Regions from separate parts of the Kitasatospora sp. MAP12-44 genome, predicted to be linked through region 1. Evidence: riboswitches for the same ligand, from Rfam matches in the RefSeq annotation. Region 1 holds a riboswitch; each other region holds the start of a gene.

What was found. A riboswitch is a leader RNA that binds a small molecule or an ion and turns the genes downstream of it on or off. The one in region 1 is predicted to bind thiamine pyrophosphate.
Positions count from the first base shown of each region.
Region 2: it holds a riboswitch for thiamine pyrophosphate, as region 1 does, so the genes downstream of both, P3T34_RS19520 (cytosine permease) here and thiO (glycine oxidase ThiO) in region 1, are expected to answer to the same signal.
Region 3: it holds a riboswitch for thiamine pyrophosphate, as region 1 does, so the genes downstream of both, thiC (phosphomethylpyrimidine synthase ThiC) here and thiO (glycine oxidase ThiO) in region 1, are expected to answer to the same signal.

Region 1 covers NZ_JARZAE010000004.1:2,371,901-2,379,450, forward strand. Annotated here, with positions in the region: gene P3T34_RS11155 (polyprenyl synthetase family protein) at 1-144, shown strand, start outside; gene thiE (thiamine phosphate synthase) at 146-799, opposite strand; gene P3T34_RS11165 (Rv2175c family DNA-binding protein) at 799-1,119, opposite strand; gene P3T34_RS11170 (FAD-dependent oxidoreductase) at 1,225-2,403, opposite strand; TPP riboswitch at 2,560-2,673, shown strand; gene thiO (glycine oxidase ThiO) at 2,667-3,848, shown strand; gene thiS (sulfur carrier protein ThiS) at 3,845-4,054, shown strand; gene P3T34_RS11185 (thiazole synthase) at 4,061-4,858, shown strand; gene pknB (Stk1 family PASTA domain-containing Ser/Thr kinase) at 4,930-6,867, shown strand; gene P3T34_RS11195 (sulfite oxidase-like oxidoreductase) at 6,880-7,509, opposite strand.
Region 2 covers NZ_JARZAE010000004.1:4,185,777-4,193,326, reverse strand. Annotated here, with positions in the region: gene P3T34_RS19540 (DUF5926 family protein) at 1-623, opposite strand, end outside; gene P3T34_RS19535 (ATP-binding protein) at 799-1,554, opposite strand; gene P3T34_RS19530 (glycerophosphodiester phosphodiesterase family protein) at 1,848-2,669, opposite strand; gene P3T34_RS19525 (cytosine permease) at 2,734-3,636, opposite strand; partial or broken gene P3T34_RS19520 (cytosine permease) at 3,773-4,129, opposite strand; TPP riboswitch at 4,121-4,269, opposite strand; gene P3T34_RS19515 (trypsin-like peptidase domain-containing protein) at 4,503-6,248, shown strand; tRNA gene P3T34_RS19510 (tRNA-Ser) at 6,307-6,394, shown strand; gene P3T34_RS19505 (FAD-linked oxidase C-terminal domain-containing protein) at 6,650-7,550, shown strand, end outside.
Region 3 covers NZ_JARZAE010000004.1:4,545,705-4,551,744, reverse strand. Annotated here, with positions in the region: gene P3T34_RS21240 (antitoxin) at 1-62, opposite strand, end outside; gene thiC (phosphomethylpyrimidine synthase ThiC) at 261-2,132, opposite strand; TPP riboswitch at 2,128-2,262, opposite strand; gene P3T34_RS21230 (hypothetical protein) at 2,396-2,602, shown strand; gene P3T34_RS21225 (flotillin family protein) at 2,771-4,270, shown strand; gene P3T34_RS21220 (VC0807 family protein) at 4,327-5,004, opposite strand; gene P3T34_RS21215 (DUF5326 family protein) at 5,183-5,383, opposite strand; gene tenA (thiaminase II) at 5,565-6,040, opposite strand, start outside.

The sequences.
Region 1 (7,550 bases):
GGCGCGGCCGACCGGGTCGAGGAGCGGATCGACTCGCTGATGGGCCAGTCGCTGGCCGCCCTGGACGCCGCCCCGCTGGCGGACGAGGCGGCCCGGACCACGCTGCTCGCGCTCGCCCGGGCCGCCACCGTCCGCCGCTACTGAGCTACTGGACCGCGCGCACCCGGCGGGCCAGCTCCGCGGCGGCCGCGCCCGGGTCGTCGGCGGCGGTGATCGCGCGGACCACCACCACCCGGCGGGCGCCGGCGGCCAGCACCTCGTCCAGGTTGCCCAGGTCGATCCCGCCGATCGCGAACCACGGGCGGTCCGTGGTCTGCCGCGCCGCGTACTCCACCAGACCCAGGCCCGGCGCGTACCGGCCCGGCTTGGTGGGCGTCGGCCAGACCGGCCCGGTGCAGAAGTAGTCCACGCCGGCCTCGGCGATCGCGCCGTCCACCTCGGACTCGGCGTGGCAGGAGCGGCCGATCACCACATCCTCGCCGAGGATCGCGCGGGCGGCCGGCACCGGCAGGTCGTCCTGGCCCAGGTGCAGCACCTGGGGCCGGGCGGCGTGCGCGACGTCGGCGCGGTCGTTGACCGAGAAGAGCTTGCCGTGCCGCCGGGCGGCGTCCGCGAAGACCTCCAGGGCCGCCAGCTCCTGCTTGGCCTCCAGGGCCTTGTCCCGGAGCTGGACGATGTCCACGCCGCCCGCCAGCACCGCGTCCAGGAACTGCGGCAGGTCGCCCTGCTCGCGCCGGGCGTCGGTGCACAGGTAGAGCCGGGCGTCGGCGAGCTTCGCCCGGTGGTCGGCTCCGGCCATCAGATCAGCATCGCCTGGGCGCGCCGCTTGACCTCGGTCCCGCGGTTCTCCTGCAGCGCCTGGATCGGGCTGCCCGGCAGCGTCGGGTCCTCGGTGAAGAGCCACTCGATGATCTCTTCGTCGGTGAACTTGGCGTCGCGCAGCAGGGTCAGCGTCGGGGCCAGGTGCTTGACCAGGCCGGGTCCGTCGATGAAGGCGGCCGGCACCTGGAGCGAGCGGTTCTCGCCGCGGCGGAACGCGATCAGCTCACCGTCCTTGACCATCTGGCGCACTTCGGTGACCCGCACACCCCACTGTTCGGAGATGTCGGGCAGGTACATCCACTCGTGGACGAAGGCTTCGATCTTGGCATCCGTATCGCTACTCACGGCACCAGCCTGCCATCCCCTGGCACTCCCGCGCACCAAACGCCCCGGGCGAAGCCGTCAGAGCGCCGACTTCAGCGCCACCGCCGGGTCGCCGGCGCGCTCCGGATCGAGCACCACGGCCTGGTCGATCAGGCGGCGGGCCTGCACCACGTCACGCGGCCGGTCGACCGCGAACGCCGCCACCAGCGCGCCCTCGCGCAGCCACAGCACGCTCCACGCCGGGTCCTCGGGCGAGCCGCGCCAGACCAGCCGGTCGCCGGCCGCGTGCCGACCCGCGTACTGGACCATCCGCCCGAACTGCTCGGACCAGAAGTACGGCACCGGGTCGTAGGCCGCGTCGGCGCCCAGCAGCGCGGCGGCCACCGCCCGTCCCGAGTGCATCGCGTGGTCCCAGTGCTGGACGTTGATCCGCTCCCCGAACCGGGCCGAGGGGTAGCTGACGCAGTCGCCGGCCGCCCAGACCCGCGGCAGGCAGGTGCGCAGCGAGGCGTCGGTGAGGATCGCCCCGGCCGGGTCCAGTTCGACCCCCGAGCCGGCCAGCCAGCGGGTGGCCGGCCGGGCACCGATGCCGACCACCACCTCGTCGGCGGCCAGCACCGAGCCGTCCGCGAGCAGCACGCCGTCCGGCCGCACGGCGGCGACCTTCGCGCCGAGCCGCAGGTCGATGCCGGCCTCGGCGTACCAGCGCTCCATCGGCGCGGTCAGTGTGGTCGGCAGCGCGCCGGCCAGCGGTTCGGCGGCGGCCTCCAGGACGGTCACCTCGCAGCCAAGCTGCCGGGCTGCGGTGGCGGTCTCGGCGCCGATCCAGCCGGCTCCCACCAGCACCAGCCGCAGGCCCGGGCGCAGCACGGCCCGCAGCGCGAGCGCGTCGTCCAGGGTGCGCAGCACCCGGGCGCCGTCCGCGCCGTCCAGGGTGCGCAGCACCCGGGCGCCGTCCGCGCCGGGCAGCCGGACCGGGTCGGCGCCAGTGGCCAGCACCAGCTGCCCGTAGGCCAGCTCCCCGCCGTCGGTCTCCAGCACGCCGGGGCGCAGGCCGGTGGCCCGGCGGCCGGGCAGCAGCTCGATGCCCAGCTGCTCCCAGTCCAGTTCGAAGGCGGTGCTGTCGGTCTTGCCGAGCAGCACGTCCTTGGAGAGCGGCGGCCGGTCGTACGGCGGCTGCGACTCCTCGCCCAGCAGACTGATCCCCCCTTGCCAACCCCCCTGGCGCAGCGCGAGCGCGCACTGCGCTCCCGCCATGCCGGCGCCGACGATGACCACCTGTTCCGCGCTCTTCAGCTCAGCCACTCGCTCACTGTAGCGATCCGTACCAGCCTTCACCGGGGGTTGCCGGAACCCGTATCGAGGGCCGGGCACGCCTTCGGCCCGGGTGTCACCCGGCGTTAGGGTAGGAGGCATCCTCATCACGGGAGCCCGGTGCACCGGGCTGAGAGGCGGGCTGACGCGGCCTGCGACCGTCCGAACCTGATCCGGGTCATTCCGGCGAAGGGAGCATCAGCGCCTTGACAGGCACAGACTGCGCACGGCCCGATCCGATAGCGCGGCCCACCGACGTGCTGGTGATCGGCGGCGGCGTCATCGGACTTGCGGTCGCCTGGCGCACCGCCCAGCGCGGGCTCGCAGTCACCGTGGTCGACCCGGAGCCCGGCGGCGGCGCGGCCCAGGTCGCGGCCGGCATGCTGGCACCGGTCACCGAGCTGCACTACGGCGAGGAGCCGCTGCTGCGTCTGGGGATCGCCTCCAACGAGCGGTACGCGGCGTTCACCGCCGAACTGGAGCAGCTCACCGGCCTGCCCACCGGCTACCGCGCCACCGGCACACTCGCCGTCGCGCTGGACTCCGACGACCGCGAGGAGCTGCGCGAGCTGCACGCGTTCCACCAGCGGCTCGGCCTGGCCTCGCACTGGTTGACCGGCCGCGAGTGCCGCAAGCTCGAACCGATGCTCTCCCCCGCGGTCCGCGGCGGTCTGCACGTCACCGGCGACCACCAGGTGGACGGCCGCCGGCTCTGCGCCGCCCTGGTGGCCGCCTGCGAACAGGCCGGCGTCGTGCTGCGGCGCGGCCGGGCGACCGCGCTGCTGCTGGACGGCGACCGCGCGAGCGGCGTCGAGGTGGACGGCTGCGAACAGCTGACCGCTCCTCAACTGGTGCTCGCCGCCGGACCGCAGAGCCATCTGCTGCCCGGGCTGCCGGCTGACGTGCTGCCCGCGATCCGCCCGGTCAAGGGGCAGATCCTGCGGCTGCGGATGCCAACCGCGTACGGCCCGTTCCTCTCCCGCAACGTCCGCGCGGTGGTCCGCGGGCAGCACCTCTACCTGGTTCCGCGCGCCGACGGCGAGCTGGTGATCGGCGCGACCAGCGAGGAGCAGGGCTACGACACCACCGTCACCGCGGGCGGCGTCTACGAACTGCTGCGCGACGCGCACGATCTGGTGCCCGGGATCACCGAACTGCCGCTGGTGGAGACCAGCGCGGGCCTGCGCCCGGGCTCGCCCGACAATGCCCCGCTGCTCGGCCCCACCGACCTGCCGGGCCTGGCGGCCGCCACCGGCCACTACCGCAACGGCGTGCTGCTCAGCGCCGTGACCGGCGACCTGCTCGCCGACTACCTGGCCACCGGGGTCCTGCCCGAGCCGGCCGTCCCGTTCTCCCCCACCCGCTTCACCGTGAAGGCAACCCGATGAACCCGATCCCCCTCACCGTCAACGGCGAACCGCGCGAGGTCGCGGACACCGCCACCCTCGCCGAGGTGGTCTCCGCGCTGAGCAGCGCGCCCTCGGGGGTCGCGGCCGCGGTCAACGAGACCGTCGTGCCGCGCGGCGCCTGGGAGCGGACCGTACTCAGCGCGGGCGACCGGATCGAGATCCTCACCGCCGTCCAGGGAGGCTGAGCAGCCATGGCCGACGACCTTCTGACCATCGCCGACACCACCTTCACCTCCCGGCTGATCATGGGCACCGGCGGCGCCCCCAGCCTGGAGGTCCTGGAGCAGGCGCTGCGGATCTCGGGCACCGAGCTGACCACCGTCGCGATGCGCCGGGTGAACGCCAATACGCAGGGCTCGGTGCTCGACGTGCTGACCCGCAACGGCATCCGGATCCTGCCCAACACGGCCGGCTGCTTCACCGCCGGCGAGGCCGTCCTGACGGCCCGCCTCGCCCGCGAGGCGCTCGGCACCAGCTGGGTGAAGCTGGAGGTGATCGCCGACGAGCGGACCCTGCTGCCGGACCCGATCGAAACGCTGGACGCCGCCGAGACACTGGTCGACGACGGCTTCGTGGTGCTCCCGTACACCAATGACGACCCGGTGCTGGCCCGCAAGTTGGAGGACGTCGGCTGCTCGGCGATCATGCCGCTGGGTTCGCCGATCGGCTCGGGCCTGGGGATCCGCAACCCGCACAACTTCCAGCTGATCGTGGAGAGCGCGACCGTCCCGGTGATCCTGGACGCCGGCGCGGGCACCGCCTCCGACGTGGCGCTCGCGATGGAACTGGGCTGCTCGGCGGTGATGCTGGCCTCCGCCGTGACGCGCGCTCAAGAGCCGGTGCTGATGGCCGACGCGATGCGCAGGGCCGCCGAGGCCGGCCGCCTCGCCTACCGGGCGGGCCGCATCCCGCGCCGCTTCCACGCCGAGGCCTCCTCGGCGATGGCCGGCCGCGCCGACCTCGACCACCGCGAGCGCCCGGCGTTCTGAACGGCGTTCTGAACCATGACATCGGGGTAACCGCATCGTGCTCCGGGCCCCCCTACACTGCTCCGGTGGACATGACGTTGAACGACCCGCTGCTCGGAGCGCTGCTGGACGGCCGGTACCGGGTCGAGCAGCGCATCGCGATGGGCGGCATGGCCACGGTCTACCGGGGCACCGACACCCGGTTGGACCGGGTGCTGGCGCTCAAGGTGATGCACCCCGCGCTGGCCGGCGACGTGGAGTTCACCGAGCGCTTCATCCGGGAGGCCAAGGCCGTCGCGCGGCTCTCGCACCCCAACGTGGTCAACGTCTTCGACCAGGGCGCGGACGGCGGCGTCGTCTTCCTCGCCATGGAGTACGTGCCCGGCCGCACCCTGCGCGACGTGCTGGGCGACCGCGGTGCGCTGAGCATCCGCGCCGCGCTGGACATCCTGGAGCCGGTGCTGGCCGCGCTCGGCGCCGCGCACCGGGCGGGCCTGGTGCACCGGGACGTCAAGCCCGAGAACGTGCTGATCACCGATGGCGGGCTGGTCAAGGTCGCCGACTTCGGGCTGGTCCGGCTGCTCTCCGAGGCGGGCGCCTCGGTCACCAGCACCACCACGCCGGGCGTGGTCATGGGCACCGTCTCGTACCTGGCGCCCGAGCAGATCATGCAGTCCGGGCCGACCGACCAGCGGGTGGACGTCTACGCGGCCGGCATCGTGCTCTACGAGCTGCTCACCGGTCAGAAGCCGTACGTCGCCGAGAACCCGATGCAGGTGATCTACCGTCACCTGCACGAGTCCGTCCCGGCCCCCTCGCTCACCGTCCCCGGCATCCCGCCGGAGCTGGACGCGATAGTCGCCGCGGCCACCGCCCGCGAGCCGCAGTCCCGCCCGTGGGACGCAGTGGAGCTGCTGGCCGCACTGCAGCGGGTGCGCCGCGCGCTGACGCCGGACCAGCTGGACGCCGAGCCGCCCGCCTCCACCCGGCCCACCCCGCGGTTCGCCACCGCCGAGGCGACCTCGGTGATCACCGCGCCGCTGTCGGCTCCCGCGCCCGAGCACACCAGCGTGCTGCCGCCGATGCCGCTGCTCGCCCAGCCGCGCCCGTACAACGAGCCCGCCCCCACCCGGGCGCAGCGCCGGCCCCGGCGCTCGCGGCGGGGTGTGGTGTGGGGCGCGGTGCTCGGCGTCGTCGCCCTGGTCATCGCGCTGACCAGCTACCTCCTCTCCGGCGCGGTCTACGCGACGGTGCCCAGCGTGATCGGCCAGACCCAGGCGCAGGCCGTCAGCACGCTGAACGGGGTCGACCTGCAGGGCCGGTTCGTCCAGGCGTTCAGCGAGACCGTCCCGGCCGGCCAGGTGATCAGCACCGATCCCGGCGTCGGCGCGCGGGCCCGCAAGAGCGACGGGGTCAAGGTGACCCTCTCCAAGGGCCCCGAGCGGATCGCCGTGCCGGACGTCACCGGCAAGCCGCTGGACCAGGCGAGGCAGCAGCTCAGCAGCGCCCGGCTGACCCCCGGGACGACCAGCCAGGACTACAGCCCCAGCGTGCCGCAGGGTTCGGTGATCAGCACCGCGCCGGCCGCCGGGCAGCAGCTGGCGGTGGACGCACCGGTCTCCCTGGTGGTCAGCGAGGGCCCGGCTCCGGTCGCCGTGCCCGACGTGGTCGGCCAGCCGGTGACGCAGGCGCAGAGCGCGCTGACCGGCGCGGGCTTCAAGACGGCGCTCGGGACCGACCAGGCGTACTCGGACACCGTCCCGTCCGGCGCGGTGACCGCGCAGGACGTCAGCGGCACCGCCGCGCCGGGCTCGACCGTGACCCTGACGCTCTCCAAGGGGCCGCAGCCGGTGCAGGTGCCGAACGTGGTCGGGATGAGCGAGTCGGACGCCACCAACGCGCTGACGGCGGCCGGTTTCAAGGTGAAGTCCAGCGGACTGAGCCTGCTCGGCCTGCTCAACGTCAGCTCGCAGAGCCCGAACGCCGGCCAGCAGGCGCCCAAGGGCTCCACGGTGACCATCAAGTTCTGACGCGGCCGGTCTCTACCGCATCGGCCCGTCGCCGGGCTCCTCCTGGTAGGAGTAGCGCTGCTCGTTCCACGGGTCGGCGCGGTTGTGGTAGCCGCGCTCCTCCCAGAAGCCCCGGCGGTCGGCGCGCATGTACTCCACCGCGCGCACCCACTTGGGGCCCTTCCAGGCGTACAGCTGCGGGACGACCAGGCGCACCGGGAAGCCGTGCTCGACGGTCAGCGGCTCGCCGTTGCGGTGGGTGGCGAAGACCGTGCGCGGGTCGGCGAAGTCGGCCAGCCGCAGGTTGGCGCTGTAGCCGTACTCCGCCCAGACCATCACATGGGTGACGCCCGGGGCCGGCGGGACCAGCTCCAGGATGGTGGCCCCCGACACGCCGCTCCACTCGCTGCCGAGCATGGAGAAGCGGGTCACGCAGTGGAAGTCGGCGCGGACGGTGACCTTGGGCAGGGCGTGGAAGGCCTCGTGGTCCCAGCTGTGCTTCTCGGCCGAGGCGGTCGCCCCGAAGACCTGGAGGTCCCAGGTCAGCGGCTTGAAGCGGGGCACCGGACCGTAGTGCAGCACCGGCCAGCCGCGCTGCAGGCGCTGACCGGGGGGAAGGCGCAGGTCAGACAGCTGCCGTTGCTCGTGTTCGGACTGACCCATGCGTCAATGGTGACAGACGGCGGACGATGCCAGCCGCGCGC
Region 2 (7,550 bases), 1.8 Mb from region 1:
ATCGCCGAGGCGTTGGCGCGCTCCAGGGAGGCGGCCACCTCGCCGGTGGCGGACTCCGCGTCCTCCAGCCAGAACTCGAACCCGGTGTGCACGGCCGGGACGAACTCGGCCTCCAGGTCCAGCAGTTCCTGCAGGCGCGGGCCCTCGGCGGAGGCCCGGCGGGTCGGCACCGGCGTGCCGGGGGCGGTCACCAGGGCCTCCACCAGGGCGTCGGCCAGGTCGCGGCTGAGGTCGCCGGAGGAGGACTGGGTCTGCAGGCCGAGCAGGATCGACCCGTCGGGGCGGCGCAGCGCCGGCCAGGCCAGCGGCAGCACGGTCGCCAGTGCCACGGACGGGACGTCGCCGTCGGCACCCGCGAGCGCGGCGGCCGTCAGCTTCAGCGGCACGGTGGCGGCCGGCACCAGCTCGCGCAACGCCACCCAGTCGGCCTCACCCGGGAGTCCCTCGAACGGACGGTGCACCAGCTCCTGGACGGCGTGCGCGGCTTCGCGGCCGTGGCAGGCCTTGTAGCGGCGGCCGGAGCCGCAGGGGCAGTCCTCGCGGGCCCCGACGACGGGGACGGTGCCGGTCGGCGCGGCGGTGCGGCTCTGCTGGGGCGACTTCTTGGCGGCCTTCTTGGCCATGGTGCGGCTCTCCCGGGACGGTGGTCTCTGTCTCCGGGGCAGCCTACTGAGATTTGCCCCTCGGCCCGATTCGCGCCGACCCGCCCCGACCCCGACCCGCCCCGACCCGCCCCGACCCCGACCCGCCCCGACCCGCCCCGACCCGCCCCGACCCGCTCCGACCCGTGCCCAGGCGCTAAGCCGAGCGTGCGTGCTCGGCGTCGTGCTCCGCGCCCGCCGCGGCGCTGTGCCCGGTGTAGGCGGGGAGCGCCGCCCAGACCGTCACCTCGCCCGGCGCGTCCCGGACTCCCCAGTCGGCCGCCAGCTCGCCGACGATGCTCAGCCCGCGGCCGCCCTTGGCGGTGAGCGAGGGGCTGGCCGGCAGCGGTCTGGTCGGCGCGCCGCCGTCGGTGACCTCCAGGGTCAGCAGGCCGTCGGTGTGCATCTGCCAGCGCACCAGCACGCCGCCCGGGTCGTCCGGTTCGGTGTGCTCGCCGCGGTTGTCGTCGCGGTCGGTGTGCTCGCGCGGGAGGTCGTCGGAACTCTCCGCACGGCTGTCCGTCGCCACGGCCGAGCGGGCGGCCGCTACCGGATTCACCGCGCGCGCGCCGCGGGAGGAGCGCGCGCCGTGCGCGGGGCGCGCGGCGGCGTTCGCGGAGTTCACCGCGTTCGGCGAGTTCACCCCGTTCGGCAAATCGTGCCGCAGCTCGCCGAATTCGACTGACGCCCCCCCGTCGAGATCGAGCAAAGGGCCCAGCGGCCGCGCATAGCGGCATGAATTACTGAGTAGTTCGGAAAGGATCAGAACCGCGTCATCGATGACGGTATCGGGCACCTCGTGGTCGCCCAGATCTCGCCGCAGTCGGCGCCGTGCGGCCCCGACACTGGCCGGACCGTGCGGCACCGCCATGGTCGATGAAGTCGGCACTTCGCGCGCCACCATCAACGCCACCCCCGGACCTCCTTCAGCGCTTGCCGAGGGATGGATGCCCCGGGGGAATGCGCCGGAAACAGGCTGAACTCGATCGTGGCGCGTCAATTGTGGAACGCTTGCGGAGCAGCAACACGCTGTGTGCAAAAGGTGATTCACTGCTTACCCTGCGTCAATCGGGGGGAGCGGGAATCCGTACGCCGGGCCGCTCGCGCCACCCCTGCCCGCGCCCGCGTACGCCAACTCGCGCGCCGGTCAGCGCGCTCCGGGCCCGCCGCCCGCCCCACCGACTGCCTGCCGCCTGCCTGCCGCCGTCAGCGGCCCAACTGCTCCAGCACATCGCGTGGGCGGTTGGTGATGATCGCCTCCACACCGAGCTCCAGGCAGAGTTCGACGTCCTCGGGCCGGTCCACCGTCCAGACGTGCACCCGGTGCCCCGCGGCGCGCAGCCTGGTCACCAACTCCGGCTGCTTGCGGATGAGTTCGATGCCCGGCCCGGCGATCACCGCGCCGCCCGGCAGGCCCTGGCCGCGCCACAGCCGCGGCAGCAGCGCGTGCTCGAAGAGGAACACTCGGGGGAAGTCCGGCGCGGCCGCCCGCACCCGGCCCAGCGCCAGGCCGGAGAAGCTCATGATCCGCGCGTGCGCCCGGTCGGGGGCCTCGTCCGGATTGCCGACGATCTTGAAGCGGTCCAGCATCCGGAGCAGCTCGGCCTCCACCCGGCCGCGGTAGCGCACCGGGTGCTTGGTCTCGATGGCCAGGTCCACCCGGCGGCCGCAGTCGGCCACCAGCTCCAGCAGGCTCTCCAGACGCAGCACCCGGGCGCCGTCCGCCTCGGGGCCGGCCTGCTTCCAGGAGCCGAAGTCGTGGCTCTCCAGCTCCGCCAGGGTGAGCGTGGAGACCACGCCCCGCCCGTCCGAGACCCGGCTGATGCCGCGGTCGTGGACGCAGACCAGCTGCCCGTCCGCGGTCAGCCGGACGTCGCACTCGACGGCGTCCGCGCCCTCCTCCAGCGCCCGGCCGTAGGCCACCAGAGTGTGTTCGGGGAGCGCCGCCGAGGAGCCGCGGTGGGCGACCACCTGCACCGGCCGCGCGCTGCGGCCGGGGGTGGGGGCGGAGAGGTCGGGAGTGGTCACGTTCCAACCCTAGGACGTGGAGGTGACGCGGACGCGACCACACCCCCAACTCCGGGGGGCGCAGCTACTCCGCAGGCGCGGCCGGCGCGGCCGGGGTGAGCCTGGTCAGACCCCAGGTGACCAGCGCCGCGACCAGGAAGGAGAAGAGCGAGGCCGAGGACCACTGCTGCGGAGTGAAGTGCACCAGCGACTGCACGCTCGTCCAGAAGTGCGTCCACCAACCGGCGATCGCGGTCGGCGCCAGGAACTGGTACATGGCGAAGCCCAGCGCCCACGGCAGCAGCATCAGCGGGCGGGCCGGGGAGTCCTGCGACATGTCCCAGCCCTGCCGGCCGCGGCCGAGGAAGAAGTCCACCGCGAGCACCGCGAGCAGCGGCACGAAGACTGAGCCGATCAGCCCCAGGAAGTTGTAGTACGAGGCGGTGAACTCCTTGATCAGCAGCGCCAGCACCGTCACCAGCACGCCGATTCCGCCGGTCAGCAGCCGCCGGTCCACCCGCGGGAACAGGTTGTGCACCGACATCGCGGTCGAGTACACGTTGGCGAACGACTGGTCCGCCTCGCGCAGTACCAGCACCAGCAGGAACGCCCAGCCGGCCGTCACCCCGGCGAAGGAGTCGAGCAGGTTGTCGACGTTGCCGTGCGACTGCAGCAGCGCGATCAGGCCCAGCAGGTAGCACCAGACCTGGGCGATCGTGTAGCCGGAGAAGGTGCCCCAGAACGAGGCGCCCGGGGTGCGCGAGTGCCGGGTGTAGTCGGCGGCCAGCGGCACGAAGGAGATCGAGACGGCGATGATCGCGTCCGTGGCGCCCAGGAAGCCCTTCCAGTTGCCCGCGCCCGGGTCGGGGAAGCCCTGGCGGGCCAGCTGGACGGTGAAGTAGACCATCGCGATGCCCACCGCGATCGCCACGTACTTGCGCAGCGCGGCGATCGAGCCGAGCGGCCAGATGGTCAGCGCCGTGGTCACCGCCCCCGCCCAGCACCACGAAGAGCCAGCGCCAGCCCTGGGTGTCGGCCACCGTCTGGGCGCCCCAGGCGATCACGATCAGCTCGTACACCCCCCAGCCGACGCACTGCAGGATGTTCAGCACGGTCGGCAGGTACGACAGCCTGGTGCCGAACAGCCCGCGCAGGACGGCCATCGCCGGCGCACCGGTACGGGCGCCGATCAGCGCGGCCACGCCGAGCATCGCCGTACCGATCACCGTGCCGACCACGATCGCCGTGACGGCGGCCGTGAAGGAGAGCTCACTGCCCGGCTGGCCGAGCACCGTGGCGGCGCTGGTGAAGCCGATCAGGCTGATCCCGAGGTTGGCCCAGAGCGCGAACTGGTCCTTGAAGCCCAGCGTGCGCGGCGGTGCGGTGTCCAGCGTCAGCGGGGCCTCGGGGCGAGCGCTCGGGGCACCCGGCGGCCGGTCCAGCAGCGCGGACGAAGATGGGGAAGGCGAAGCAGCCGTCATGGCGATACTCCCTACGCCGGCATTACCCGGTCAGGTTCCGGCGGTCAGCACTCCCTCGCCCGCATCGCCCGAGTGATCATGGCGTACGGTCGAACAGCGCACTCTCAGCCTGGTGGGTCCAAGCTCCCGCGTGTCAGATTTGGCAGCGCAAGGGTAGCCCGACCTGGTGATTCCGCCAAGGTGGAGGCAAGTGCGCCGTCCGCATCGCGGAACTCTGCTCGGGGGGATCCGGGAGAGGGTTCCGAACGGCGGGCGGGGGGCTGTTCGGCCTACCTAAGGATTCTTAGCGGTTCTTCAGGGGGCTCCTTACGGCAACCAGATCCGTCATGGGAAAAACTATGGGCCAAGGTCCTGTCAGCGATGGAGGTCGTCCGTGAGCACCGAGCACGAGAGTGAGCCCGCCGGGCCGCAGGGGGAGCAGCCCTCCAGCGGCCACGGGGAGCAGGGGGGCACGCCGCCGGTGGGTGAGTCGATGCCGACCCTCGCGTTCACCAAGCTCAACGCCCCGGAGCCGGAGGCAGCGGTGGCTTCCGAGGCGACTTCGGAGTCGGCTTCGGAGTCGGTTCCCGAGCCGACCGTTGTCATCCCGGTCGAACCGGCCGCCGCACCGACCCCGGCGCCGGCCGCGGCTCCCGCCTACCTGGACGCGCCGCCGCCCGTCGTGCCGGCCGCTCCGGCCGCGCCGACCCCGGCCACCCCGGCCGCACCGGCTCCCGCCTACCTGGACGCGCCGCCGCCCGTCGTGCCGGCCGTCCCGGTCGCCGCCGAGGCGCCCGAGAACCCGTACGCGGCGCCGACCGAGGACACCTCGGCCGGCACGCCGATCACGCCCGGCGTGCCCGCGGCGTCCGCGCCGCACGCCGAGCACCACCCCTTCGGCGCCGGCCAGCCGCTCGGCGGCTGGGGCAACCCGCCGGCCGGCCCCGGCGGCCCGGGCTACCCGGGCGACTACCCCGGCGGCTACGGCGAGCCCGCCGCACCGCGTAAGAAGCGCGGCGGCCTGGTCGCGCTGATCGCCGCCGTCGCGCTGGTCGCCGGCCTCGCGGGCGGTGTCGCCGGCGCCGCGATCAAGGACAACGGCAGCGGCACCATCGGCTTCACCTCCAGCAGCCACAGCAGCACGACCGTCACCGCCGGCGACAACACCAAGTCGCTCAACCGCGCCCCCGACTCGATCGCCGGCATCGCCGCCAAGGCGCTGCCCAGCACCGTCACCATCAAGGCGGACGGTGCCCAGGAGTCCGGCACCGGCACCGGCTTCGTCTTCGACACCCAGGGCCACATCCTCACCAACAACCACGTGGTCGCCCCGGCGGCCAACGGCGGCAAGCTGACCGTCAAGTTCTCCGACGGCTCGACCTACGCCGCCTCGGTGGTCGGCCAGGCCAAGGGCTACGACGTCGCGGTCATCAAGCTCGACAACCCGCCGACCAACAAGCTCGTCCCGCTCCCGCTGGGCGACTCGGACCAGGTCGCGGTCGGCGACGTCACCATCGCCATCGGCGCGCCGTACGACCTGGAGGGCACCGTCACCTCCGGCATCGTCAGCGCCAAGAACCGCCCGGTCGCCTCCGGCGACGAGAGCGGCGCGCAGGTCTCCTACATGAACGCCCTGCAGACCGACGCCTCGATCAACCCCGGCAACTCCGGTGGCCCGCTGCTCAACGCGAGCGGCGCCGTGATCGGCATCAACTCCGCCATCCAGTCGAACTCGACCGGCAGCAGCGGCGGCCAGGCCGGCAGCATCGGCCTCGGCTTCGCGATCCCGATCAACCAGGCCAAGCGGGTCGCCCAGATGCTGATCCAGACCGGCACCCCGGTCTACGCCATCCTCGGCGTGCTGCGCAACGACGACTACCAGGGCGACGGCGCGCAGATCCAGTCCGGCCCCGTCCAGGGCCAGCCCGCCATCACCCCCGGCGGCCCCGCCGACAAGGCCGGCCTCAAGGCCGGCGACGTCATCACCAAGTTCGGCGGCATCCCGATCGACAACGCCCCCGGCCTCGTCAGCGAGATCTGGACCCACCAGCCCGGCGACCAGGTCCAGCTCCAGTACACCCGCAACGGCCAGACCGCCACCACCACCGTCACCCTCGGCGCCAAGACCGGCGACAGCTGACCCCCACCAAAACCGAGTGCACCAATCCCCACCGGACCCGTTAGGCTGACCTCCGCCAGGAGGGTTGCCCGAGCGGCCTAAGGGAACAGTCTTGAAAACTGTCGTGGCGTGACCCGCCACCGTGGGTTCGAATCCCACATCCTCCGCAGGAGAACGGCCCCTGACCAGCAACGCTGGTCAGGGGCCACCTGCATTTCCCGTCCCTGGCAGTCCGTCAGCGCCCGCTGATGCCCGGCGGCGTCCCTTTCTTCGACTCCCGTCCCGGGGCCCGGGGGCGGCTCCCGACGGGGCGGCTTTCGTCCGGGCGGGCCGCACGGCAGAGTGCGGGGCGTGGGGTGTGTGTCCGGCGTGCCCCCTGGCGAGAGGAGGCGGTGCCGGTGAGTGGACTGGCCGAGCGGCTGATGAAGGGGCTCCCGCAGTCCGCGGTCGTGGTGGATCCGGCGGTGACGGCCGCGTACCGGCACGACATGGCCGGCTTCTGCGCGTCGGGGGCGCCGGCGGTGGTGGTGTTCCCGTCCACCGTCGAGGAGGTCCAGCACGTCCTGCGGACCGCGACCGAGCTGGGCGTGCCGGTGGTGCCGCAGGGCGCGCGGACGGGGCTGTCGGGCGCGGCGAACGCGGTGGAGGGGTGCATCGTCCTCTCCCTGGTGAAGATGGACCGGATCCTGGAGGTCGACCCGGTCAACCGGATCGCGGTGGTCGAGCCGGGCGTGGTCAACGCGGTGCTCTCGCGGGCGGCCGGTGAGTACGGGCTGTCCTATCCGCCGGACCCGTCGAGCTGGGAGTCGTGCACCATCGGCGGCAATATCGGCACCGGCGCGGGCGGCCTGTGCTGTGTGAAGTACGGGGTGACCAGCGAGTACGTGCTGGGCCTTGACGTGGTGCTGGCCGACGGCCGGCTGCTGCGTACCGGTCGGCAGACCGCCAAGGGGGTGGCCGGTTACGACCTGACCCGGCTGTTCGTCGGCTCGGAGGGGACGCTCGGTGTGGTGGTCCGCGCGGTGCTGGCCCTGCGGCCCGCGCCGGCACCGCAGTTGGCGATGGTGGCGGAGTTCGCCGACGCCGACGCGGCCTGCGCGGCGGTCTGCGCGGTGATGGCGGCGGGGTTCACCCCGTCGTTGATGGAGCTGATGGACGCGGTCAGTGTGCGGGCGGTCAACCAGCTGGCGCAGATGGGACTTCCGGAGTCCACCCAGGCGCTGTTGCTGGTCGCCTTCGACGGGGCTGACCCGGCGGGCGAGTTGGCCGCGGTCGGCGAGCTCTGCCGGGCGGCCGGCGCCACCGAGGTGGTCCCGGCCGAGG
Region 3 (6,040 bases), 2.2 Mb from region 1:
GCCCGAACCTTCAGGGTCTGGATCTGATCGTCCGGGACGTCGCGAATGGTGAGCGCTGTCATATCTGCACTCTAGCATCACTGACTGCGAAATGCAGACACGAAAACTGGCCAGTTCAAGCGCCAATCCCTCCCCCGACATCCGGGAACGGGACCGCCCATAGCGCGAGAGCATCGTCGATGTGGATTTGCTGATCTTTGGTCCTGCTCTGAGAGGCCCCCCGGCCTCTCAGAGCAGGACCAGATCGTTGGCGAGTGTGGTCAGTTCGCCAACGGGAGGTAGACCCGGTTGCCGTTGGCGGCGAACTCGGCGGACTTCTCGGCCATGCCGGCGGCGGCCGCCTCGTCCAGTTCGCTCGCGACGGCGGTGGAGCCCTCGCCGTGCAGTTCGCGGATGTTCTGACTGATCTTCATCGAGCAGAACTTCGGGCCGCACATGGAGCAGAAGTGGGCCGTCTTGGCCGGCTCGGCGGGGAGGGTCTCGTCGTGGAAGGCGCGGGCGGTCTCGGGGTCGAGGGCCAGGTTGAACTGGTCCTCCCAGCGGAACTCGAAGCGGGCGTCCGAGAGGGCGTCGTCCCAGGCCTGGGCGCCGGGGTGGCCCTTGGCCAGGTCGGCGGCGTGGGCGGCGATCTTGTAGGTGATCACGCCGGTCTTGACGTCGTCGCGGTTGGGCAGGCCCAGGTGCTCCTTGGGCGTGACGTAGCAGAGCATCGCGGTGCCCCACCAGGCGATCATCGCGGCGCCGATGCCGGAGGTGATGTGGTCGTAGCCGGGCGCGACGTCGGTGGTCAGCGGGCCGAGGGTGTAGAACGGCGCCTCGTCGCAGATCTCCTTCTGGAGATCCATGTTCTCCCGGATCTTGTTCATCGGGACGTGGCCCGGGCCCTCGATCATCACCTGGACGTCCTTGGCGCGGGCGATCCGGCCGAGCTCGCCGAGGGTCTGCAGCTCGGCGAACTGCGCCTCGTCGTTGGCGTCCGCGATCGAGCCGGGGCGCAGGCCGTCACCGAGTGAGAAGGTGACGTCGTAGGCGCGCAGGATGTCGCAGAGTTCCTCGAAGTTGGTGTAGAGGAAGTTCTCCTGATGGTGCGCCAGGCACCACGCGGCCATGATCGAGCCGCCGCGCGAGACGATGCCGGTCTTGCGGCGGGCGGTCATAGGGACGTACCGCAGCAGCACGCCGGCGTGCACCGTCATGTAGTCGACGCCCTGCTCGCACTGCTCGACAATGGTGTCGCGGTAGACCTCCCAACTGAGCTCCTCGGCCTTGCCGTCGACCTTCTCCAGCGCCTGGTAGAGCGGCACGGTGCCGATCGGCACGGGGGAGTTGCGCAGGATCCACTCGCGGGTGGTGTGGATGTTGCGGCCGGTGGAGAGGTCCATGACCGTGTCGGCGCCCCAGCGGGTCGCCCAGGTCATCTTCTCCACCTCCTCCTCGATGGACGAAGTCACCGCGCTGTTACCGATGTTGGCGTTGATCTTCACCAGGAAGTCGGTGCCGATGATGGCCGGCTCGACCTCGGGGTGGTTGACGTTGACGGGGATGACGGCGCGTCCGCGGGCCACCTGCTCGCGGACGAACTCCGGCTCCAGGCCCTCGCGCAGGGCCACGAACTCCATCTCGGGGGTGACGATGCCGAACTTCGCGTACGCGAGCTGGGTGACCGCCACCCCGTCCCGGGCGCGCAGCGGGCGGCGCGGGCGGCCGGGGAAGACCGCGTCCAGGTTGCGCAGGTTGCCGCCGCGCGGCGAGGTGTGCTTGATCCCGTCGTCCTCGGGGCGGGACTCGCGGCCGTCGTACTCCTCGACGTCGCCGCGCTGACGGATCCACGGGTCACGCAGTGCGGGCAGGCCGCGCCGCACGTCGGGCTGGTAGGCCGGGTCGGTGTACGAGCCGGAGGTGTCGTACAGCGGGACGGTGCGGCCGTTGGTGAGCTGCACCTCGCGGTACGGGACGCGCAGGTCGGGGCGCGAGCCCTCGCGGTAGGCCTTGCGCCACGCGGGGGTCGGGTAGCCGGTGCCGGCGCTGTTGGCGGGACCCTCAGAAGGGCTCTCGGAAGGGCTCTCGGAAGGACCGCCGGAAAGGCTCTCGGCGCTCGTCTGGGCAGCCGAACGTGCATCAAAAATGGTCATCAGACCCTCTACTCCCTACGCCGGCATTACCCGGTCCAGGTTCCTGCGGTCGACGCAGCGATCGGTACGCGGCCCGCGTACCTGTCAGCGCCCTCTCAGCCCGGTGCTCCGAGCTCCCGTTCTGCAGGCGGTCTTGCCTGCACAAAAGACGTCCATACGGTAGCGGCAGCTCCGGCGTCGGTCCAGAGGGGGTCCTGGATATGGGCAGCTCCCGGCCAGTGGGACAGACTGGACGGCGACACAACCGAAGAGGGGGCGGGCACATGATCGGCTGTACGGGACGGGTCACCGGGAAGGTCGGACCGGGACTGGTCGGGGAGGTGCTGGTACACGTGCCGGAGCGGCAGGGGACCGAGGCGTTCCTCGCGTATCCGGCGGCGCCGGGGGATTCGCTGCTCGTCGGCACGCCCGTCGTGGTGGTCGAATACCAGCCACCGCGGACGGTCTACGTCTCCCCCGCGTTCGGCTGACAGTCGAACGCAGGTGCCTCCGCGGGCACTGAGTGACAGGACACGCCGTATCGGACTTCCCAAGCGATCGGAATCGGCGCAGAATCACGTGTCGCCACGGGGTTCCGCGCCATCCTGCACAACCGAGCGCAGTCACGGGACGTCGTGTGTCTGAAGGGGGAAAGGCCGATGTTTTTCGGCATCGTCGGCGGTGGGGTCGCCGCAGTCATCATCCTGTTCATCATTCTGTTCAAGCTCATGTGGCGGGTGGCCGAGCCCAATGAGGCCCTGATCATCTCGGGCTCCCGGCACCGCACCGAGGGCGTCGCCGACGGCCTGGGCTTTCGCGTGGTGACCGGGCGCGGGACGCTCGTCACCCCGGGCGTCCAGGTCGTCCGCAAGCTGTCACTGGACCTCAACGAGGCCGACCTGGACGTCGAGTGCGTGACGTCCCAGGGCATCCCGGTGCAGGTCAAGGGCGTGGTGATCTTCAAGGTCGGCGACGACCAGGTCTCCATCGCGAACGCCGCCCGACGCTTCCTGGACCAGCAGAAGATGATGGGCCACCGGGTCCACAACGTCTTCGCCGGCCACCTGCGCTCGATCGTCGGCGGGCTGACGGTCGAGGAGATGATCCGCGACCGCGAGCGGCTGACCGGTGAGACCCGGGCCGCCTCCGGCTCCGAGATGGAGAAGCTGGGTCTGATCATCGACTCGCTGCAGATCCAGGAGATCCTGGACCCGACCGGCTACATCAAGAACTTGGCCGCCCCGCACGCCGCGGCTGTCCAGCGTGATGCCCGTATCGCGGCCGCCGCGGCCGACCGGGAGGCCACCGAGGCGGAGCAGGAGGCGTTCGCCCGCAAGGCCGAGGCGACCCGCAACTCCGGTATCCAGCAGGCCGGTTACCAGGCCGAGATGGACACGGCGGCGGCCCGCGCGCTGCAGGCCGGACCGCTCGCCCAGGCCGCCTCGCGCCAGGAGGTCGTGGTCCAGGAGACCAAGGTCGCCGAGCTGGAGGCGCACCGCACCGAGCAGCAGCTGCAGGTCGAGGTCCGCAAGCCGGCCGACGCCCGCGCGTACGAGACCCGCACCAAGGCCGAAGCCGAGCGCGACGCCCGGATCTCGGCCGCCCAGGCGCAGGCCCAGGAGACCGAGCTCAAGGCCGTCGCCGAGGCGAACCGGGTGAAGATCGCCGCGATCGCCGAGGCCGAGGCCACCAAGGCCCGCGGTCTCGCCAGCGCCGAGTCCACCCGGGCCACCGGCCAGGCCGAGGCGGCCAGCGCCGAGGCCAAGGGTCTGGCGGCGGCCGCCGCGGCCAAGGCGCTCGGCCTCGCCGAGGCCGAGGCGATCAAGGCCCGCGCGGCCGCCCTGGCCGAGAACCAGGAGGCCGTGGTCGCCCAGCAACTGGCCGAAAACTGGCCGGAGATCGTGCGTGCCGGGGCGGAGGCCTTCGGCAACGTCGAGCACATGGTGCTGCTGAACGGCGCCGAGGGCATGGGCGAGATGTTCGCCAAGGCCCTCACCATGGGCGGCACCGGCCTCGGCCTGGCCCGCCAGCTGCTCGGCTCGATGAACGCCGCCGGCGAGACCCCCGTACCCGCCACCACAGCTGCCGTGCCCGCCGAGACCGGCGCCAAGCGGACGACCACCCAGAGCATTCCGCTCCAGGGGGACTCCGCGTCCTGACCCGCATGCCGTCCGAAGCCCGGCCGCCTGGATGTTCTCCGGGGGCCGGGCTTCGGTCAGTTCGCGGGAGTCCGAGGGGCCGTGAGCAAGGCCTTCAGCCGCTGGCCGGACGGGCCGCTCAGCACGCTCGCCACCCCGATCGCGCCGATCAGCAGCACGGTGGCCAGCCACACCATGGTCGCCACCGGCAGGGTGTAGGCGAGGACGATCCGCAGCACGCACTCGGCGACCAGCGCGAGCCCCCAGATGATCGAGTGGTGGCGCTCGGCCCGGCGGAACTCGGTCGAGTCCTGCGCCAGCAGGTCCCACCGCGCGCTCAGGCCGACGTCACCCCTGGTCAGGAAGGGCTTGAGGCCGGCGCTCATCAGCGGTCGGCCGCGCAGCGCCGAGACGACGATCGACAGGCCGATGACGCTGCTCACCGCGCCGTCCTTGGCGATCATCAGCCGCGGATCACCGGCCACCGCGCCGAGCGCGATCCCGACCAGGTTGACCGCCAGCATCAGCGCCGCCAGCCCGTTCACCGAGCGCTCCTGCAGCAGGCCCGCCACGGTCCGCACCGCCGGGACGACGCTGCTCAGCGCGAGCGAGGCGACCAGACCCAGACCGGCCACCGAGTGCGCCAGGTAGTAGACGGCGAGCGGGACGACGATGTCCACCGCCAGTGGCCGCAGCGCGGCCGGCAACGGGTTCGAGGTCCCGACGGCGCCCGGGGCGGTGACGCTCTCGCTCATGGTCTGCTCCTGTGCAGCTCGCTTCCTGATCTGCGTTCAGCTTGCCGCGCCGGCCTGACCGCCCGTCAGTGCCGACTGTGCGCAGTTCGGCGTGACAGCTGTCATAGCAACCGCATGACAGCCGAACGCCCGCCCCACTCGCGAGTGGAACGGGCGCCGAACGATCGGGGGAGGAGCGTCAGCTCTTGGCGGCCTTCTTCACCAGGATCACCACGGCGGCCGCGATACCGACCACCACCAGCGCCTTGATCAGGAAGCCCACCAGCGCGCTGACCACGCCGACCACGAACCAGACCACGTTCCAGGCGAGCACCAGCACGATGATCGGGACAACGATGTTGCGCACCCAAGAGGGCAGCGACTTCCAGAGCTCAGCCATGTCCGTTCCTTCTCTCCCCCTCGGGTCGGCTCCTAGTGGTCGCCGCATCCCGTCTGCTTTCGGTACCTCGATCGTACGAGCCCGACGAGTCGGAAACGAGGGATCCGGTCCCCGAGAGAACCCGGAGATCCCCCTGAGCCGGAAGCCAGGGGAACCCCGGGGAACCAGGTGCCCCAACAGGTCAGACCGGCCAGGTCTCGCCCCGCCAGGCGGCGTCCCAGAACATCCACTCATAGCGCGAGGTGGTGCAGAAGTGCTCGGTCACCCGGCGCCGCTCGGCCGCGGAGAGCTCCTCGCCGAGCCGGTCGGTGAGCGCCAGCACCCGGCGCACCACCGACTGGAACGCCTCGTCGCCGTAGGTCGCGATCCACTGGGCGTAGAGCGGGTCCGGGGAGGACTTGGCGAGCAGCTGCTCGCCGACCCGGGCATAGATCCAGTAGCAGGGCAGCACCGCGGCGACGGCCTCGGCGAAGGAGCCGCCGTAGACGGTGGCCAGCAGGTAGCTGGTGTAGGCGCGGGTGGTGGGCAGCACCGGCTCGGCGGCGGCGCGCTCGGCGGTGTCCCCGAAGGCGTCCAGGAACTGCGCGTGCATGCCCTGTTCGGCGGCCAGCGCCCCGATCGCGTCGTCGGCGAAGGCCCGGACCTCCTGCTCGCCCG